DNA from 3 places in the Brochothrix sp. genome. Region 2 is predicted to be linked to each of the others. Evidence: riboswitches for the same ligand, from Rfam matches in the RefSeq annotation. Region 2 holds a riboswitch; each other region holds the start of a gene.
What was found. A riboswitch is a leader RNA that binds a small molecule or an ion and turns the genes downstream of it on or off. The one in region 2 is predicted to bind S-adenosylmethionine.
Positions count from the first base shown of each region.

Region 1: linked by a shared signal. The riboswitch ahead of metE (5-methyltetrahydropteroyltriglutamate--homocysteine S-methyltransferase) and the one ahead of IKV95_RS08440 (MetQ/NlpA family ABC transporter substrate-binding protein) in region 2 are both predicted to bind S-adenosylmethionine.
Region 3: linked by a shared signal. The riboswitch ahead of IKV95_RS09790 (methionine ABC transporter ATP-binding protein) and the one ahead of IKV95_RS08440 (MetQ/NlpA family ABC transporter substrate-binding protein) in region 2 are both predicted to bind S-adenosylmethionine.

Region 1 is NZ_JAFYUW010000042.1:1,949-10,339, reverse strand. Features, by position in the region: gene IKV95_RS02795 (bifunctional homocysteine S-methyltransferase/methylenetetrahydrofolate reductase) at 1-339, opposite strand, end outside; gene IKV95_RS02790 (trans-sulfuration enzyme family protein) at 352-1,497, opposite strand; gene IKV95_RS02785 (aminotransferase class I/II-fold pyridoxal phosphate-dependent enzyme) at 1,494-2,597, opposite strand; gene metE (5-methyltetrahydropteroyltriglutamate--homocysteine S-methyltransferase) at 2,618-4,903, opposite strand; SAM riboswitch class I at 5,033-5,142, opposite strand; gene IKV95_RS02775 (PTS sugar transporter subunit IIC) at 5,396-6,457, shown strand; gene IKV95_RS02770 (class I SAM-dependent rRNA methyltransferase) at 6,561-7,739, shown strand; gene trhA (PAQR family membrane homeostasis protein TrhA) at 7,766-8,391, shown strand, end outside.
Region 2 is NZ_JAFYUW010000123.1:1,817-7,226, forward strand. Features, by position in the region: gene tenA (thiaminase II) at 1-326, shown strand, start outside; gene IKV95_RS08430 (methionine ABC transporter permease) at 379-1,041, opposite strand; gene IKV95_RS08435 (methionine ABC transporter ATP-binding protein) at 1,034-2,056, opposite strand; gene IKV95_RS08440 (MetQ/NlpA family ABC transporter substrate-binding protein) at 2,084-2,899, opposite strand; SAM riboswitch class I at 2,982-3,093, opposite strand; gene IKV95_RS08445 (DUF2653 family protein) at 3,297-4,151, shown strand; gene IKV95_RS08450 (chromate transporter) at 4,288-4,848, shown strand; gene IKV95_RS08455 (chromate transporter) at 4,845-5,381, shown strand.
Region 3 is NZ_JAFYUW010000148.1:7,607-15,997, forward strand. Features, by position in the region: gene sufD (Fe-S cluster assembly protein SufD) at 1-204, opposite strand, end outside; gene sufC (Fe-S cluster assembly ATPase SufC) at 222-1,004, opposite strand; gene IKV95_RS09775 (MetQ/NlpA family ABC transporter substrate-binding protein) at 1,309-2,133, opposite strand; gene IKV95_RS09780 (MetQ/NlpA family ABC transporter substrate-binding protein) at 2,326-3,141, opposite strand; gene IKV95_RS09785 (methionine ABC transporter permease) at 3,164-3,841, opposite strand; gene IKV95_RS09790 (methionine ABC transporter ATP-binding protein) at 3,838-4,860, opposite strand; SAM riboswitch class I at 4,954-5,060, opposite strand; gene IKV95_RS09795 (thioredoxin family protein) at 5,134-5,445, opposite strand; gene gcvH (glycine cleavage system protein GcvH) at 5,512-5,892, opposite strand; gene IKV95_RS09805 (arsenate reductase family protein) at 5,922-6,275, opposite strand; gene IKV95_RS09810 (FtsW/RodA/SpoVE family cell cycle protein) at 6,515-7,747, opposite strand; gene IKV95_RS09815 (NUDIX hydrolase) at 7,781-8,245, opposite strand; gene IKV95_RS09820 (nitric oxide synthase oxygenase) at 8,294-8,391, opposite strand, start outside.

The DNA of each region.
Region 1 (8,391 bases), on a different contig from region 2:
AATGCCCCCGATATTTCCAAGTAAGAAACCACGCCCGTGTATTTTAATGGCTTCTTTAGCGAGGCGAACGCCTGCTTGATTAATTGCTACAATGTCTTTTTCCAGACCATAACGAGCTAACTTTAAAGTATTTGCGCCATAGGTATTTGTTTGAATAACATCAGCTCCAGCTCGCAAGTATGCTAAATGATAGTCACGAATTTGGTCAGGCTGTGATAAGTTGAGAGCATCAATAGAGGGGCCATGACCATGTGTGTGATCATGTTGTTTTAATAAAGTACCGATTGCACCATCAGCAATTAAAACATTATTTTTTAGTGAATCGCGTAAATTTGTCATGGTTTAAGCTCCTTAAAGATAGGATAAGGCATTATCTAGATCAGCAATTAAGTCTTCAACGTTTTCGAGGCCGACTGATAAACGTAATAAGCCGTCAGTAATACCGCGTTCTTCACGATCTGTAGTGGACATCGCTGCATGTGACATCGTTCTTGGATAAGAGAGAATGCTTTCCACACCACCCAGGCTGACTGAAAATACAGGGAGTCGCAAGTGGCGATGGAGTATCTTCACTTGTTCCTCTCCGCCAATATCAAATGAGACGATTGCACCGCCATTTTTCGATTGCGTTAAATGAATGTGAGAGAGCGGGTGTGTTGCTAGGCCCGGATAATACACATGAGTTACTTTTTTATGAGAGATGAGATAATTTGCTATTTTTTCAGCAGAAGCGGTTTCAACATCAAGACGTGCACCCAGTGTTTTGATACCTCTTAATAAGAGCCAAGAATCGGCAGGACTTAACACTGCACCAAATGAATTTTGGACATTATAAACTTGTTCGCCAAGTTTTGCTTCATTAGTAACAACTAATCCAGCTAATAAATCGCTATGCCCGCCTAAAAACTTAGTTGCGCTATGTACAACTAAATCAGCGCCCAATAATAAGGGTTGTTGTAAATAGGGTGTCATAAAAGTATTATCAACAAAAACCTTCACTTTATGTTGATGCGCTAATTCTGCTGCTGCAGAGATATCAGTCACTGAAAGTGTTGGATTTGAAGGCGTTTCGAGATAGAGAACTTTTGTATGTGGTGTAAAAGCGGCAACAACAGCATCCAAGTCTTGAGGATCAACAAAAGTAGCAGTGATCCCGTAACGTGGTAAATGTTGTGTTACAAAACGGAACGTTCCACCATAAACATCTTGAGCAATGACAAGATGGTCACCATGAGATAGCGTTAATAAAGCTGCTGAAATAGCCGCCATACCTGATGAAAAAGCAAAGCCACGAGTGCCGTGTTCAAGTTCAGCGATTGCAGTCTCTAATAATTCGCGTGTAGGGTTACCAGAACGGCTGTAATCAAATTTGCCAAATTCAGAAACACTTGTTTGATGATAGGTACTTGTATGGTGAACCGGAGCGACGATAGCACCTGTAGTTGGATCAATTTGTGTTGTTGCTTGAATTAATTGTGTTTGGATTGAATCTGTCATAACAATTCCTCACTTTCAAGTGCTTGCTTTAAATCAGCAATTAAGTCAGCGCTATCCTCGATACCCACAGATAAGCGTAAAAGATGTTCATCAATCCCACAAATTGCTAAATCTTCAGCAGACATATCCACATGTGTTTGCGTTAATGGATAGGTAATAAGACTTTCCACACTCCCAAGACTTTCTGCAAAACTAAAAACAGTTAAGGATGAAAGCAATGGCCCAACTTTTGAGGCATCTTTAATTGCAAAACTAAGCATGCCCCCTTGGCCAGGATAGTAGACTTGTTCGATGCTAGGGTGAGTACTTAGATAGTTGAATAAAGCCTGAGCATTTTCTTGATGTTTTGCCATTCTTAAAGCTAATGTTTTGAGTCCACGGATGAGTAAAAAACAATCAAAAGGTGCCAGTGTAGCACCTGTTGTATTGAGGTTAGCGCCTAGTGTTTTCGCTAAGGCATCGTCATTACAAATGACAGCCCCCGCTAGGACATCGTTATGCCCGGATAAATATTTAGTTGCGCTATGAACAACGATATCTGCCCCAAGTTGAAGCGGTTGTTGTAATAGTGGTGTATAAAATGTGTTATCGACACAAACTAAGATATCATGTTTATGCGCAATTTTAGCAATCGTTGCGATGTCTAATTCCAACATTAAAGGGTTGGTGGGTGTTTCAATCCAAATTGCTTTCGTTTCAGGAGTAATCAATGCAGATATATCACTGTTCAAATCATCCCAAAAGCTAAAGGTTATACCTTGTTGAGCTGTTAATAAATCAAAATAGCGTAAACTACCACCATAAGAGTGATGTGAAGTGATGATATGATCGCCTGTTTTAAACAATGACATAACGAGTTGAATAGCTGCCATGCCAGAACTAGTAGCGACGGCAAATGAGCCGCCCTCCAGTTTAGCTAAAGCTTCCTCAACAACAGAACGTGTGGGGTTCGCAGTCCTTGTATAATCAAAGCCCGTTGATTCTCCTAATGCAGGATGGGCATATGTTGAAGATAAGTAAATCGGTGTTGTAATTGCACCTGTTTTTTCGTCATTTCTGTTACCAATCTGAGCTAAAAAAGTGTCGATGTGATGTCCCATTGATATCGCCTCCGTGAGTATTAGTTATAGGCTTTTCTAATTTCTTTTGTAACATCGACCATTGTTTTTAACGCATCGATTGTTTCAGATTCATGACGTGTTTTAAGACCACAGTCAGGGTTAATCCAGAATTGTTCAGGTGGAAACACTTGCAATGCACGAGAGATATTTTGTTTGATTTCTTCCGCAGTAGGAACCCGAGGGCTATGAATATCATAAACACCTAACCCGATTTCTTTGTCATAAGTGTGGACTTCAAATGCTTCGATGATATCACCATGACTTCGTGATGTTTCAATTGAAATAACATCTGCATCTAGGGCTGAGATAGTATCAATGATGTCGTCAAATTCGGCGTAACACATATGTGTATGAATCTGTGTTTCGTTTTTAACACCAGCAGTAGTTAATTTAAAAGCATAAACAGAAGCATCTAAATACTTTTTCCATCGTTCTTCTTTCAAAGGTAACCCTTCTCTTAAAGCAGGCTCATCGATTTGGATGATACCAATACCAGCTTTTTCTAATGCGAGTACTTCTTTACGTAATGCTAAACCAATTTGGTTGGCAACTTTATCTACCGTGATGTCATCACGAACAAAAGACCAGTTTAAAATTGTGATAGGAGCTGTTAACATTCCTTTGACTGGTTTCTCAGTTAGGGATTGTGCATAAACGGTTTCTTCAACAGTCATTTCTTTTTCGAAGGCAATGTCACCAAAGATGAGTGGTGGACGCACTGCGCGAGAACCATATGATTGTACCCAACCAAATGTACTTGCTTGGAAGCCGCTTAATTGTTGACCAAAGTATTCAACCATGTCAGTACGTTCAAATTCACCATGAACTAAAACATCTAAATCAAGACCTTCTTGAATATCAATCCAACGTTCAGTTTCTTCTTTAATGAATGAACGGTAGTCAGCTTCTGTGAGATTACCTTTTTTCCAAGCCGCACGTTTTTGACGGACAACAGCTGATTGCGGGAAACTACCAATTGAAGTTGTAGGTAATAGTGGCAAATTAAGTGCTTCATGTTGTAATAAAATTCTTTCAGCGTAAGGAAGCGCACGATTAACTTCTTCACCTTGGATGCTAGTTAATTCAGCTTCAACCGTTTGGTTATTTCTAAAGTCAGCTTTTTGTAACGCTGTGTATTTTTCAAAACTATCATCCAATTCTGTTTGAATAGATGATACACCATCACGAACAGCCTTTGTTAATAGAACAATTTCATGTAATTTTTCATCAGCAAAAGCTAAGCCGTTTACTAATGTTTTTTCGAAGGTGGTTTCATGTGCGACTGTAATTGGTACATGTAATAGTGATGATGAAGGTTGAATAATAAGTCGTTCAGCAGGAACGTTTGCTTGAATTAAAGTCAGTAAGGCTAATTTATCTTTAAGATTAGAACGCCATACATTACGTCCATCAATAATTCCAGCAGCTAATATCTTATCTTCTGGGAAACCAAATTGTAAAAGTGAACGTAAGTTATCACCGTGATCTGCCACAAAATCAATCCCAAAACCGTCTGCTGGTAATTCTAATATCGCTTCGTAATGATCTAAGCGTTCGAAATATGTTTGTAAAATCAATTGAATTGATGGGGCAGCCTCTTTGAAAGCAGCGATAGATTTTTTGTAATAGTTCAATTCTTTTTTATCTGTAAGAAGCACTAAATAAGGCTCGTCTAATTGAACTGTTTGAACACCAGCAGCTTCTAATTCAGCGAAAATCTGTACATAGACAGGAATAAGAGCAGTAAGCAGTGTTTCAAATTGATCTTCTTCATAACCTTTTGCAAGTTTTAAGTATGAAATGGGGCCAAGTATAACGGGTTTAGTTTCTAAACCTAACTCATTTTTTGCTTCGTTATAATAAAATAAGGGGCGATTAAAAGTTAATTGAGGTCTTGCATTGTCTAATTCAGGTACGATGTAATGATAATTTGTATTGAACCATTTAGTCATTTCAGAAGCCACGGCATCTTTGTTACCACGGGCAATTGCAAAGTAAGTTTCTAATGGAACTTCACCATCTGTATATTTGAAACGTTCAGGAACAATTCCCAATGTCACTGAAGTATCTAAAACATGATCATATAGTGAAAAATCTCCCGATGGAATTTTATCAATACCTGCATCCGCCTGTTTTTGTAAACTTGCTAAACGCAATTCTTTAGTTGTTGCAAGTAACTCTTCTTTCGATGAACCATCATTCCAATAGCTTTCTAACGCGCGCTTCCATTCTCTTTTTTCTCCTAAACGTGGGTATCCTAAACTTGAACTTTTGACTGTCATAATGATCAATTCCTCTCCAATTTATAATGATAACCTCACTTCAATTAACAAACCCCGTCCCAAAAGAAAAGCCTCTCTATAAAAAACTATAGAGAGGCGAATCGTAGCTGCAATAAATGATGTGCTCGATTTCTCTCATTTTTCAAGGAAAAAAGATTCCTTGCAGGATTTAGCACCTTTTCATCGAAATGAAAGGTTGCCGGGTGTCATAGGGCCAGTCCCTCAACCACTCGTAATAAGAGTTGTATATGAATTTGTGAATGTTATTGATACTGATATTACACTTGTTATTTTCAGAAGTCAACAAGAATTTAGAATATTCTAAATGTTACCAATATTAAAAATAGATTAGTAATAAGGCAATCATAAAAAAGTGATATCAATGTAAGTGTTTCCAATTGTAAAAAGGTCTATATTACTAATGCAAATAGGAGTATACTAAAAAGCATATTATCGGAATTGTCAGATAATTCATTTAAAGGGAGAGTGTTTTTTATGAAAACAGAAACAATGAAAGAAGAAAATATGCGTTTTATCGATTATGTTTATCGTGTATCGGCGGGAGTAGCTAACGCTGTTTTAGTAATGTTAGGAATTGGTTTATTAATTGAAACGATAGGTGGTTTTCTTAATTGGCCAGCTTTTATTGGTATCGGAACAATCGCTAAGTCACTATTAGCACCAGCATTTGGTGTGGCAATCGCTTATCAACTTAAGGGAAATACATTAGTGGTATTTAGTTCAATGATTGCAGCAACAGTAGGTGGTGCTGCCGTACATTTTGTGGAAGGTGCCAATGCTGCAACAGGTGGAGTAGGTTTGGTCTTCGTCTCAGGGCAACCAATATCAGCAGTTTTAGCAGGGATAATTGCAACGTTAGTGGGTTTATGGTTAACAGGTAAAACGATTTTAGATATGGTATTTATTCCTTTTGTTGCAGTTGTTGTGGGGGGCGTAGCCGGATTAGGTCTAGCAGCAGTAACTACACCACTTTTAGTCGATTTAAGTGGTTTTATGGCACAATCAATTACTGTGTCTCCACTATTTGGTTCAAGTGTTATAGCGTTAGTCTGGAGTATTTTGTTAATGACGCCAGCATCTTCAGCAGCACTGGCAATTGCATTACAATTAGACCCAGTATCATCAGCTGCTGCATTGATAGGTTGTACAGCACAATTTGTTGGATTTACGGTAATGTCTTTCCGACAAAATGATTTAGGTGGTAATCTTGCACAAGGATTAATTACTCCAAAAGTACAATTTCCAAATCTTATCAAACATCCACAACTAGTAGCTGGTCCATTTTTGGCCTCTATTATTTGTGCACCTATAGCGACAACCGTCTTTCATTTTAAGACGAGCTATGAGTTAGCGGGTCTGGGTTTAAACTCATTGATTGCTCCAATAGCTATTTGGGGGAAACAAGGTAATAATGATTTCTTTGTCTATCTATTAATGGGGATTGTACTTCCAGCTATTATTACATTTATTGTTCATCAAGTGATGTTGAAATTGAAGTGGGTTAACCGTAAAGATCTTAAGATGGAGGTCATGTAATAAAGGTGTTTAGTCCTTTTCATTTTTGTTAACTTGCTAGTGTTCTATGTGTATTTAGGGTATGATAGCTATAAGTCAATAAAAAAAAGGACGGAATGCGTTAATGTATGAAATTAAGAAATGGGCAGTGAGTAATATTAACAGTGGAACACCATTGTTAACGAAAGAAATGTTCTATAACAAAGTACCTAAAGAAGAAGGTGCTGTTGTAGAATTAATGGATGAAAAAAAACATTATGTCGCAACTGCGCTTGTAGGTAAGCAAAATAAAGGTATCGGTTGGGTTATATCTAATAAACAGAACCAAGTATTCGATTATGCTTTTATTTTAGGCAAAGTTAGAGCAGCAGTAGATAAAAGAGAAATGTTATTCAAATCTGAAGAAACGACAGCTTTCCGTGTCTTTAATGGTATTAGTGATGGCATTGGTGGTTTAACAATTGATTGGTACGATGGCTTTGCTTTATTTAGTTGGTATAGTGAAGGACTCTTTCTACATTCAGATACAATTTATTCTGCGTTTGAAAAAGTTATTTCATATAAAGGTATCTACGCTAAACGACGTTTTGGTGAAAATGGTCAATTCGTTGATGATGATAATTTTGTCAAAGGTGAGATAGCTCCTGAACCACTAATTATAAAAGAGAGCAATATTAACTTTGCGACGTATTTAAATGATGGTGCTATGACGGGTATTTTCCTTGACCAACGTGATGTACGACGTTATATTATGGAAGAATTATCTGCTGGCAAGCGCGTTCTTAATACGTTCTCATATACTGGTGCTTTCTCTGTTGCAGCTGCAATGGGTGGTGCTATACATACAACAAGTGTTGATGTTGCTAACAGAAGTCGTGCTAAAACAGCTGAACAATTTGAAGTTAATAATCTTAACCCTCAGGATCACACAATCATGGTTGAAGATGTTTTCCACTACTTTAAATACGCAACTCGTAAAGAACTGGAATTTGATTTGGTTATTTTAGATCCGCCAAGTTTCGCAAAAACAAAAAAAGTAACGTTTAGTGCAACTAAAGATTATGGTACTTTGCTAGAACAGGCAATCAATATTACAGCAGTTAATGGGTATGTTGTTGCTTCAACTAATCACAGTGGAATTACGATGTCTGATTTCAACAAAACAATCAAAAATTCGTTTGCCAAACAGGGTCGTAAGTATCATGTAGAAACAACTTTTGAGCAACCAGTGGATTTTGCTTCTATTAAAGGTTATCCAGAAAGTGCTTATTTAAAAGTAGTTATTCTTAAAGTATTATCTTAGAGGAATAGAAAGAGGGTGGGTTGACTATGACGACAACGACACAAACAGCAAAAAAAGTATCATCTTACAATCTGGCAGAAGAAATTGCAAATGCTATTACACATGGTATAGGTTTCTTATTGAGTATTCCAGCATTAGTGTTTTTAATATTAATTGCTGTTTCTAAAGGTGGAGCCATGCATGTTGTAAGTTTTACAATCTATGGTGTTTCACTAATGGTTTTGTACTTTTGTTCAACAATGTTGCATAGCCTACCACCTTCTAAAGTGAGGTATTTCTTTAATATTTTAGATCATGCTGCTATTTACCTCTTGATTGCCGGATCTTATACGCCATATGCGTTAATAAGTCTAGGTGGTGCATTAGGGTGGTCATTATTTGGAGTTATCTGGGGAATGGCTATTTTAGGTATAGTATATAAAATTTTCTTCTTAGAAAAATTTCGTATACTTTCGACAGTTATATATATCATAATGGGTTGGGGTATTGTTTTTGCGATGAAACCACTCTACGAAGCAATAACAGGCGACGGTATTATATTGCTAATTATTGGCGGGCTAGCTTTTACGGTAGGAGCTGTGATTTACAGTTTTCCAAAAATAAAATTTGGTCATGCAATTTGGCATTTATTTGTATTAGCAGGAACGGGTTT
Region 2 (5,410 bases):
ATTTATATCGTGTGGCGATGGCAGGAAGTTTAGGGCAAACGATTGCTGGACTACTTCCTTGTTATTGGCTTTATGCAGATATTGGGTCTTATTATCGGGACAGTAAACCAGTGAACCCCTTGTATGCTAGTTGGCTGGAAAACTATGGTAGCGAGCTATTTCAGAAAGAGACTCAAGTACAAATTGATTTGTTAAATCGTTTAGCCGAACTAAGTAGTGAAGCGGAAAAGGAAAAAATGCGCGATGCATTTAAACGGGCTAAGGAGTATGAATTGGCATTTTGGGAAATGGCTTATGCCGGAGAACAATGGCCATCAGAAAAGTAAGTGAAAAAAATCGCACAGCTGACGTGTTTTACGTCTACCGTGCGATTTTTTATTAATTTTTTTTCAAACGACGAGCAATTAAGCTGCCGAGAGATTGAATAATTTGTACAATCACAATCAACAAAATTAAGGTGGCATACATCATGTTAGGTTGGAAGCGAAGATAACCGAATTGATAAGCAAGGTCACCTAAACCGCCAGCGCCTACAAAGCCAGCCATAGCAGTTGCGCCAATCAAACCGATAGTAGCAATTGTTAAACCTAAAACAATCGATGAACGGGATTCACGAACCATCACAAACCAAATGATTTTCCAAGTTGAGATACCCATGGATTGATACGCTTCAACAACACCTTTATCGACTTCTAATAACGCAGATTCAATCAAACGTGCAATATAAGGCGCACAATAGACAACTAATGGAACGATAACACCTTGGACGCCAATCGTTGTGCCAGCTACGACCTTTGTAAAAGGGAGTAGAAAGAATAGCAATATGATGAAAGGGATTGATCGAATAACGTTGATAGCAGCATTTGAAATAGCGTATGCGACAGGACTATCCGCGTAACCACCTTTACGTGTTAGTACAAGTAGAATAGCTAAAGGGACGCCGAGAATAATTGAAATCAGTAGTGAAATCACGGTCATCTGAATCGTCGCAGCTAAACCATCGAGTAAAGTGGGACCCCATTCATTAAAAAAATTAGCCATTGATTTCACCTTCTTTCTTCACAATAATTCCTTGACCACTCAGATAATTAATTGCTGCAGTTACTTTGTCTGGTTCGCCCTCTAAATGAACCAGAAGATTGCCAACGGATTCATTTTTAAATTGATCAATTCCACCAGCAATGATATTAGGTACCACTCCAAAAGTAGTTGCTACATGTGCTAATGCTGGTTTAGTTGATGAAATACCAACAAAAGTACAATGGATAAGAACGCCTTCTTCTGGTAAAGTTTGCAAAAATTTAGCAGGCAATTTGTATTTTGCCGAATCTTGAACGAATGTTTTGGTAATAGTTGAACGCGGCTGTGTAAACACATCAACGACAGGCCCTTGTTCTACAATTTGTCCATCTTGCATCACCGCAACACGATCACACAAGCGCTGAATAACACTTAATTCATGCGTGATTAAAAAGATGGTTAGGCCTAGCTCCTGGTTTATTTCTAACAATAAATCAAGGATAGACTCTGTTGTGGTGGGATCAAGTGCACTTGTTGCTTCGTCGCTTAATAAAATTTCTGGTTCATGTGAAAGGGCACGTGCAATCGCTACACGTTGTTTTTGCCCACCAGATAATTGTGCAGGAAAAGCTGACGCTCGATCACTTAAACCAACGATCTCTAAGTATTTCTTAACGCGCTGTTGGATAAGATCTTTTGATAACCCTGCGAGTTTCAATGGAATAGCCACATTATCATATACAGTTGCAGTTGTAAGTAAATTGTAACCTTGAAAAATCATTCCGATTTTTTGACGTGTTTGTTGTAAGTCATTTTTATTTAAATCATTTAGTTTGATACCGTCAACAAAAACTTCACCCTCAGTCGGTGTTTCTAATAGATTGATACAACGTATGAGAGTACTTTTACCAGCGCCACTATAACCAATCACGCCATAAATTTCACCTTTATGAACACTTAAAGAAACGTCATCTAATGCGTTGATTGTTTTTTTGCCAACTTTATAATTTTTTGTAATATTTTTTAATTCAATCATACCTTATGCCTCCAGTAATACAGTCATTTACCAAGTTGGAACAACCGAACCTTTAAATTGTTTTGCGATAAATTCTTTCACATCATCAGATTGATAATACTTTTTAAGTTTTGCGACAATAGCATCATCTTTATTTTCGGTACGAACAACAAAGTAGTTAGGATATGGGTTTTTAACTAATGGCTCGTGGTAAATAGCATTATCTTTAATGTTAAGCCCAGCACCCATTGCAAAGTTTGTATTAATAGCAGCAACAGCTACTTCACCTAATTGAGCTGGAATTTGTGCAGCGTCAAGTTCAACAATTTGCAAATCAAGTTTATTTTCAACAACATCTTTTTTAGTTGTATTTTCGCCAGCGTTTTTATCAAGTTTAATGATGCCAGCTTTTTCAAAAAGTTGTAACGCACGCAATTCATTTGCAGGATCATTAGGAACAGCGATTTTATCACCTTTTTTGAGATCTTTTAAATCTTTAAGTTTATCTGAGTAGATACCAAGTGGAAATGCTACTGTGCTGAAAGCTTCCGTTATTTTAAAATCTTTTGATTTAACTTGGTTTTTTAAAAAGGGTAAAGTTTGGAAACTATTTGCATCTAATTCCCCTTGATCTAAAGCCGTATTGGGTGTGTTGTAATCACTAAATACTTTAAGTTTCACCGTTACGCCATCTTTTTTAGCAACTTTAGCAACTTCTTGCATGATTTGCTCATGGGGTCCACCCGTTACACCGACTGTAATTGTTTTATCATCAAGTGCTTTGCTACTGTTACCACAAGCAGTTAGAGTGAAAACTGCTACTAAAATAAAGATAAAGCCTACTGATTTTTTGATGTTATGCATAATGATTTCCCCCTAGGATATGTTTTGAAAAAAGATAATAAAAAAAACTTCTCTAAAAGAGAAGTTGGCAGTGGACATACTTCTCTCATCTATCACAATCTATGAAGATTGTGTTGGATTTAGCACCTCATCAAATTAAATTGACAGGTTGCCGGGTTTCATAGGGCCAGTCCCTCCACCACTCTGGATAAGAAATTTATTTAGTTTATTAAACTTTGATAAATATGAGTATAGCTATAAAAAGATAATAAGTCAATCTCTTTCGAATATTCAGTCAATAACAATTTAAAAAAAGTTACTAACTGTGTTTTTGATGATAACGGATACATATCTTTTGAGTCAGGTATAAAAAGATGGTAAAATAAAGTCAGACACAAAGAAATAGAGGGGGAAGATTTTGAAGAAATTAATAAGTATTATGATGGCCGTTGTTATTATGATGTCACCGGTAGGGACACAAGCTATTAACTTTGTCACACCTGACCAATATAAAACAACATCCGTTACAACTGTAAGTGCAAAAATGCGTGGTGGTGGATACCGTTCGAGCAATCGTTCATATAACACTAATAGCAATCGTGTGAAGAGTAACACAAACCGAACAAATACAAATCGTGCCGCTACAAATAAAGCTGTTACAGCGAATAAAGCACAAGCTAAAAGTCGTTTTGGTGGATTCCTAGGTGGGATGATGCTCGGAGGTTTAGCAGGAATGCTCTTTGGTGGTATGCTAGCAAATATGGGGGGTTTCGGAAATATCTTGGGAATGATTATTAATGTATTAGCGATTATTATTATTATTCGTTTAGTATTTATGATTATTTCACGTATACGTCAAAATAAAAAAGCGCAAGCAACAGCTGGTGGATACTCAGATAGTCGCCAAATGGATCGTGATCAAGACGTTCAAACTAATTATCAAAATGCTATGGGTGGTGGCGCTGCGACTGCAGAAGCTGAAACTGGTATTGTTTTAGATGAAGATAACATTTCAAACGCGGTAATTGACTTCTTCTCATACGAAAAACAAATTAATATGTATGAAATGCAAGTATCATTAACTTATGATGAGCGTCAAGGCTTTGGTGCTGATGTTCTTAATAAATCGGGCAGTGTTATTCAATCACTTGACCATTTCTCATTAGTTCAAGCTATTCGTTACTGGGCAGAAAAAGAAACTGACTTAAATCCTAATATGGGGATTAAACTTAATTTCTCTGAAGATAAAGGTATTACAGCAACTTTAAGCTAAAATAAAGTAAAAGAAAACGTCTCAAATGGATGTAAATATATCCGTTTGTGGCGTTTTTTGAATTCTTTAGATTCCTTTTATTTTAACAATGACAGTGCTAGAATAGACATACGAACAACTGATAGGAGTGCGATGTATGAAACAAAAAGATACAGAGTATAAAGATTTAATGATGATTATGCTACGAACAGGAATATTAGGTTTTGGAGGAGGACCCTCCGTTATGCCGCTATTTCAACATGAGATAGTAGATAAATATAAATGGATGAGTAGTGCAGACTTTGATAACTCGCTTGCGATTGCTAATGTTCTTCCAGGCCCAATCGCAACAAAAGTGGCAGCTTACTTAGGATATGAACGGAAAAAAACTTTAGGCGCAATATGGGCAGTTTTTTGGCATCTATTACCAAGTACAATTGCAATGATTGCTTTATTATCAGCTGCAACAGTATTGAATGACTCACCAATTGTTCAAGGCGTTATCGCTGCAGTAACCCCAGTGGTTGTGGTGATGTTATTACTGATGGGTTATCGTTTTGCTAAGACGGCATATAATGGTTTGGGTATGATATTAACGCTTATAGCATGTGCAGTTGCAGGGATATTACTGTACTATATTCATCCAGCACTGGTCATTATTCTATTTACTCTATACGGTTCACAACATTACCGCTTGATTGGAGGTAAAAAGAAATGATCGTACTTTGGGAATTATTTAAGTCATTTTTCACAGCAAATATTTTTGGTTATGGTGGTGGTCCCGCATCAATCCCATTAGTGTTTCATGAAGTAGAAAAACATCAGTGGATGAGTCAAAGCGACTTTTCAAATGGAATTGCCTTAGCTAATGCTTTACCAGGTCCAATTGCCACCAAATTAGCAGTATCAGTCGGTTATCCTGTGATGGGAATACTTGGTTCAATTGTTGCGATTATCGCTACAGTATTACCTTCAGCGATTATTTTTATTGTGATCTTTAAAAAACTAGATCAATATAAAAAATCAAAAGTAATGTTAGGTATTATGTTAATGGTACAGCCTGTTGTTGCAATGTTAATGTTCAGTGTGACCTATACGATGGGTAAAACATCAATCGTACAACTAGGCTGGATTCAATTTGTGATTCTTGCAATCATCAGTTATATTGCGTTAGAAAAAATGAAATACCATCCAGCCTTAGTTATTTTAGGTGCCTTTGTATATGGTGGACTTATATTACCACTGTTATAAAACTTGTTTGCAACAGAAGCAGAACACGT
Region 3 (8,391 bases), on a different contig from region 2:
GGTTTTCCCAAAACTTGCGTATTGGCTAAATTTCGTGAAATTCCAACGTTTAATCTTTGTTTTATCAACATACGGTAAATCCATTTCTTCTGCTTTTCCCCATGCTTTAATACGTAAATCAGTTAACCAAGAAGGTTCTGCTGTTTTTTCCGCAAAAGACGTGATGAACGCAGGATCAATGGTTTCAATTGTTTGTAAGACCATTTGTCAATTCCTCCTTCTTAGTCGTTTGCTTCTTCTTTAACATCAAGTTCAATACCCAATTCAGAACGGATACCTTCATAACCTTCAGCTTCAAGACGTTTCGCTAATTCTGGTCCGCCAGAAAGAGCAATTTTACCATTCATCATAACGTGTACATGATCAGGTGTAATATAGTTTAATAGACGTTGATAATGCGTAATAATCATGCAGCCAAATTCGCCGCCGCGCATTTCATTCACACCTTTTGAAACGATTTTTAATGCATCGATATCTAAACCAGAATCGATTTCATCAAGAATCGCAAATTTCGGTTTAATCATCATCATTTGTAAAATTTCATTACGTTTCTTTTCACCACCAGAAAAGCCTTCGTTTACATAACGTTCAGCCATTTCTTCAGTCATTTCCAAACCAGCCATTGTTTTATCTAATTGTTTAAGATATTTCATGATTGGTAATTCGTCGCCTTCTTCACGACGAGCATTGATGGCTGAACGAATAAATTCAGCATTAGTGATACCCGTTACTTCACTTGGGTATTGCATCGCTAAAAAGAGACCCGCGCGTGCACGTTCATCTACTTCCATCTCTAATACATCTTCACCGTCTAAAAGAATTTCTCCAGAAGTTACTTCGTATGAGGGGTGTCCCATTACTGCAGACGATAGTGTCGATTTACCTGTTCCGTTTGGTCCCATGATTGCATGAACCTCTCCAGAATTCATCGTAAGATTAACACCTTTTAGGATTTCTTTGCCTTCAATTGATACGTGTAAGTCTTTAATTTGTAACGTGCTCATCAATATCCCTCCAACTTTTCTAATAATTATTAGTTTAGTATGATTTTAATCTAAAAGCAATGCTGAAATCAGATAAGGATAGCTTTCAGCTTAAGCATTATCACTTAAAACGATCATATTGATAATCGTTTAGCGCTTTTCACATACTTCTATTGTAACAAAATTACAAATTATTGTATGCCTTTATGCGTTTATATTTTTCCTGATTGAAAGTGACTGCTAGTTTCAAAAAAATTTACTGTATTGCTAATACACAAAAGAACCATCGTGACAGCTTAAACTGCAACAGATGGTTCTGTTTCATTTATTTAACGGGTAATACAGCACCTTTATACTTCTCAGTAATAAAATCTTGAATTTCTTTTGAATGTAATACTTTAACTAATTTTTTAATTGCTGGTTTATTTTCATCTTCTTTTTTCACGGCAATAATATTTGCGTAAGGTGAATCAGAGTCTTCTAAAATAAGTGCATCATCTTTAGGTTTTAGCCCTGCATCTAAAGCGTAGTTCGTGTTGATGGCATAAAGATCAGCTTCATCATTTTGGTAAGCTTTCGCTAATAAACCAGGATCGATTTGGTTAAGGAATTTCAATTTTTTAACGTTATCAATATCTTTTAATGTTGCATTAACTTTGTTATCAACTGAATCCTTAATTTTAACTAAACCTTTTTTCTCTAAAAGCATTAAGATACGACCGTGTTCAGCTACGTTGTTACTGATTAAAATTGTTGACCCTTCTTTAACATCACCAACTGATTTGTATTTAGATGTATAAATACCAAAAGGTTCGATGTGAATTTTACCTGCATTAACTAAATCAGTTTTATTTTCTTTATTTGATAAATCTAAAAACGGAATGTGTTGGAAATAGTTCGCATCTATTTCGCCATCCGCCAAATTTTTGTTTGGTAAAATGTAATCTTGATATTTCTTAATATCCAATTTCACGCCTTCTTTTTCAAGAATAGGTTTTGCCTTCTCTAAAATTTCTGCATGCGGTACATTAGATGCTCCAATTACCAATGTCGTCTCTTTTTCTTTGTCTTTACCCGCTTCACTATTTCCACATGCTGCCAATACCACTAACAAAATAACACTTACTAACCCCAAAATAATCTTTTTCATTTTCATTTCCCCCTTTTATTGTTTTCCCAATCAAACTATCCGAATATTCAATCTTTTTAACTTTGTAAAAATTTTATATAAAACAGAGCGAGACATAGTATTGCCTCGCTCTATTCAATAGTTCTTGTACCCGGCGATATACTAGACAAACAAGCTGTAATAACATAGATTACTCTCTATTAAATCTGATAGTTAGTTTGTCGGTAGTACTGCACCATTGTATTTATCTTCGATGAATTTTTGAATTTCTTTTGAATGTAATACATCAATCAACTTTTTGAGATTTTTATTGTTCTTATCTTCTTTACGAATAGCAACGATATTAGCATACGGCGAATCTGAATCCTCTAAGATAAGCGCATCTTTTTGGGGATTTAATCCAGCATCAATTGCATAGTTGGTATTAATAGCATATAAGTCTGCTTCATTGTTTTTATAGGCTTGTGCCAATAAACCTGGGTCAATTTGATTTAAGAATTTTAATTTTTTAACATTATCAATATCATTGATAGTTGCTGTTACTTTATCTTTCACAGAGTCTTTAATTTTAACAAGACCTTCTTTTTCTAATAACATTAAGATACGACCTTGATCAGCTGTACTGTTACTAATAAGGATAGTTGATCCTTCTTTAATATCTGAAACTTTTTTATATTTTTCTGAATAAATACCGAACGGTTCGATATGAATTTTACCAGCGTTGATTAAATCTGTTTTGTTGTCTTTATTATATTGGTCTAAGTATGGGATATGTTGGAAGTAGTTCGCATCCAATTCGCCATCAGCTAGATTTTTGTTTGGTAAAATATAATCTTGGTATTTTTTAATTTCTAAATCAATGCCTTCTTTTTTAAGGATAGGTTTTGCTTTTTCTAGAATCTCTGCATGAGGAACGTTAGATGCCCCCACCACTAATTTTGTCTCTTTATCCTTTGCATCATTGCTGCCACAAGCTGCTAAAGTTAAAACGATTGCTGCTGTTAATAGTCCAAAAATAATTTTTTTCATAAGTTACTCTCCCTTTTATATGTTATCGTTTATCGATTTTGTTAGTGGCACGATCGCCAATAAATTGGATGATGAAAACTAAAATTAAAATAATGACTGTTGCGACGAATGTTACATCATTTTGAGAACGTTGAAAACCAGTGAAGTAAGCCATGTTTCCTAATCCACCTGCACCAACTACACCAGCCATTGCGGTATAACCAATTAATGAAATCGTCGTCACTGTCAAACCTGAAATAATTGCAGGAAGCGCTTCTGGCAATAGTACTTTACGAATGATCGTAAATGTACTGGCACCCATCGCACGACTTGCTTCTATTACACCTTTATCAATTTCTACAAAGGCAATTTCAACGAGACGAGCGTAAAATGGTGCTGCTGAAATAATTAAAGCTGGTAATGCACCAGCGGTTCCTATAACAGAACCTATCAAAACTTTTGTAAATGGCATGATAAGCACAATTAAAATAATGAATGGAATCGAACGGAAAATATTAACGAAAGCTGCTGATATACCATTGATACTTTTAATGATTAAATTGTCTTGATCACGTGTTAGGAATAGCAACAACGCGAGTAAAATACCGAGAACAAAAATAAATACAATTGAAATCACTGTCATAATAAGCGTTTCCTGCGTCGCGGTCCAAACTTCAGGCCATATTACATTAGGAAACCATTTTACTAATAAATCTTTCATGAACGAATCACTTCCATTCTAACGTCAATCTCTTCAAGGTACGCTTTTGTTTGTGTTATCTGTTCTTGTTCTGCAAAGATTTGGATAAATAAGAACCCATATGAACCATTTTGTGTTTGTGTGATTGACCCATGTAATATACTAATATCAAGGTTGAATTTTTTAGATAAATCGGTAATAATCGGTTGAGTTGCCTGTGAAGCATTAAACACGAGACGTGCTAACAACCCTGTTGGGTAAGTCTCAATAAGGAGTTGTTCCACCTCTTCAGTCGCTGTATCATCTGTTGCTTGTGAAACAAAACGACGAGTAATTTCTTGTTGTGGTGTTTGAAACACAGATAATACATCCCCTAATTCAACTACTTCTCCGCCTTCCATAACTGCTACACGATTACAAATTTTACGGATAACAGGCATCTCATGAGTAATCAAGATGATTGTAAGTCCCAGGCGCTTATTAATATCTGTCAGTAAATTTAAAACTTCGCTTGTTGTTTGTGGATCTAAAGCACTTGTAGCTTCATCGCAAAGTAACACATCAGGATCATTTGCTAAAGCTCTTGCAATACCAACACGTTGTTTCTGTCCCCCACTCAGTTGAGAAGGATATGATTTATCACGTCCATCCAAGCCTACAAGGTGAATGAGTTCTGCGACACGTCGTTCACGTTCAGCTTTCTTGACACCAGCAATTTCTAGTGGAAAAGCAATGTTTTCAGCTACTGTTCGTGACCATAATAAGTTAAAATGTTGGAAGATCATTCCAATTTTTTGTCGAGCTGCACGTAATGCTGCACCTTTGACATCAGAAATCATGACATCATTGATATGAATAGCACCTTGTGTCGGTGCTTCCAATCCATTAAACATTCTAATAAGAGTACTTTTACCCGCACCAGAATAACCAATGATTCCGAAGATTTCACCTTCATTAATTTCTAAATTAACGTCTTTAACTGCATTGACTGCACCATTTCGTGTTTCGAATGTTTTACTGACATTATCTAATTTAATCATTCACTTCAACCTCTCTTTAACCTTCTTTAAGCATAAAAAAACATCTTTCTGAAATTCAGAAAGATGTGAAACGTCTACAAAGGAATAGCCCGCTTCTCATCTTTCTAAGTAATCACTTACTTAGCTTGATTTAGCACCGTCCACTCTCATGGGGTTGCTGGGTTTCGTCGGGCAAGTCCCTCCACCACTCTTGATAAGAAATATCATATAAAGTTATACTTGTTAATAGTTATTATAGGCGGAATAATAGCACAAGTCAATTCCTTTTTTGCTTTAATTTCGAAGTTTTTCTAATCCTTCGTAAATACGAGTAACATTATCAATGGCAGATAACCTTTCACCCGCCATATCGTCACTAAAAACATAGATACTCGGCACACTTTTTATCTCATATTTAGCTATCACTTCTGGTAAATAATTGACATTCATTTTTACAATTTGCACTTCTGGCATTGCCGCTTCAGCAAAATGTAAATACCGTTCAACCAACTGGCACCCACCGCACATTGGTGTATAAAACAGCACCGCAAACGCACTTTTTGAAAGTATCGCCGCTTTAAATTCAGTCGTAGACCATTCTTTCATAATTATTAACTCCCTTAATATAAAAAAACGCAATGATGAACCTCATCATGCGTTTTTAATGACTAACTATTCTTTGATAAATGCTTCGTACTCTTCATAACTTAACAACGCATTATATTCTGCTTCATCTACATCTGTAAATTCAACAATCCAACCTTCGTTATAAGGATCTTGGTTAACTGTTTCTGGTTCATCTTCTAATTTTTCATTGACAGAAACAACTTTCCCACCAATAGGAGCATAGAGTTCAGAGACTGTTTTAACGGATTCAACACTACCAAATGAATCGCCTTTTGCTAAGACATCATCAACTTCTGGTACTTCAACAAAAACAATATCACCTAACTCATCTTGTGCATGTAATGAAATTCCCACAAAATAATTAGCACCGTCTTTTTTTACCCATTCGTGTTCTTCAGTGTACTTGAATGATTGATAATCTGTCATAATAAAAAACTCCCTTTATCTATTTATTTTTAGTTCCAATAATTCTCATAATTATCTTCTTTGAATCCAAGTGTTATTTTTTCATCATCAAAGGCTAATGGACGTTTAATCAACATGCCATCTGTTGCTAAAAGTGCAAAAATATCATCATCTGTCATTTGATCAACTTTATCTTTCAAACCCAGTTCACGGTATTTTTGTCCACTTGTGTTAAAAAAGCGTTTAATCGGTAGCTTACTTTTTTTGTAAACCTCTTTTAATTCAGATGCTGTGGGTGTATTTTCAACGATATTCACCGATTCGAAGGGCACCTCGTTATCTGTCAGCCATTTTGAAGCCTTTTTACACGTGGTACATTTCGGGTATTGATAAAATTTAATCATTTACTATCCCTCACTCTTTTTGAATTCTCTTTATATCTTAATAATAGATGATTTTTACTATTTGGACAACTAAACTTTACCATAATTCTTATTTTTTTTATAACAGTATTTAAACTGTACTTTTATCAAAGACTCTCAACGCTTTCTATTGAATTAGCTAACAAGCTCTCTTCATAAAAAAAGTACTCCCTATTAAATTCATCACTCGAATTAAATAAGAAGTACGTTTCAAAAACGGCTTACTGTTTATTTGTAGCCCGCTTATTTTTCTTTTTCTGTTTTACATCATAGGTAGGAATATCTTTTTCTTTATCTTCCTTAGAGAACATTGAATTATTTGAGTTAAAACGCATCGACATAATGACGCCAATTCCCAGCAAGTTAACAACCAGTGAGGTACCACCATAACTTATAAATGGCAGTGGAATACCTGTAATCGGCAGTAAACCAATTGTCATTCCTGCATTTTCCAAAACGTGGAACATGATAGTCATGACTACACCTGTACAAACAATTGAATAAAATTCATCTTTCAAGTCAAGTGCTGTTCCGATAATTTGATACACTAAGATGAAAAATAATGCAATGACAATACTACCTGCGATAAACCCCCAATGGTGGTTAATCATCGCAAAAATCATATCTGTGTGTCCTTCAGGGATATTTGTCATACCATTAGTGCCTTTATAACCCGTAATTTCACCCGACCCAATTGCCTGCATCGCTAGAATTAATTGGTAACCATCTGAATCTGCAGAAGAATAAGGGTCTAACCACGATGTAATACGACCGAATTGGTACTGTTTAAAACCAACAATGGCTAACCACTCCGGTTTTGTCATTACTATGTATATCATCCCTGCCCCTAAAGCAAAGACAGAAGTGATCAATGGTAAGAGGATACGCCATGTTATGCCTGATATAATGAGCATTCCCAAAGTGATTGCCAAGATAACCAAGCCTGTACCTAAATCATTTTCCGCTAGTATCAATGCAAACGGAATAAATGAGGTGAGTGCTATTTTAAATAACAATATCCAATCAGTACGATTTGTGCGGATTTTAGCCGCTTGATTATGCTCGATAATGACCTTCCCTTGCATCATAACAAGAAATATTTTCATCAACTCTGCTGGCTGGAATTGACCGATAACTGGTATCATTATCCAACTTCTTGCCCCATTAATTTTAACGCCAATTCCAGGAATCAACACAAGTACTAATAAGAAAAGACCTAATCCATAGAGATAAGGCGTTATTTTTATCATTGTTTCACGATCAATTCGCATAATCACAGCAATTGCAATCGCACCAATTAAATAAAATGCGCCTTGTCTAATTACTAACGAGCGACCGTATTCAGGGTTAGAGGCCAAAGCGGTATGGATAGCAATTAAGCTCACCGCACAAAACAACGCCATCGTCACAATAATACCGTAATCAATTCGTTGCCCTTTATTATTTTTTTCCATTTATTTCCCTCTCTTCAACATGTCATTCAGCGCTTAATTTTTTTTACAAAATTGCACAAGTTTATTTCCTTCATAAGCTGCAAGATAACGACTATCTGGCTCTGCTGTAAAAACACTTTCAAACAAAGGTTTCAGATTATTTACCACACCAGTATTTGCTTCCGCTAAAATCCAATCAAGTGGTTTAAAATCAAGTATACCTTCTGCCGTTGCTATAGGTGTCTGAAAAGGTCTCTCAGTTAGCTCAGCAGTATACACATACATCCCGCTATTTGCTTCACCAAAATTAGTCCAGTGCATTTCACCGCGGGCTGAAACAGCCTCTAATACAATACCCGTTTCTTCCTCAACTTCACGCAGTACACAAGCTTCTGGTGTTTCATTAGGCTCTAATTTTCCACCCACACCATTCCAATTTCCCATCCATGGGGCTTTCATACGATTAAGTAATAAAATTTGATTTTTATATTTCAAAAAACAGATTGTGTACGGTAACATTTGGTTCCTCTTTCCTCTATCAAAAGACTTTATTCTAAGATTACTCTTTTACTGATGAAAAGGACAGCCATTTCCCTTGTCAAAGGGGGATTTTTTATAGAAAAAATTCGGTTTTTTAACTTCGTTATTATATCTCTGATGAAAAA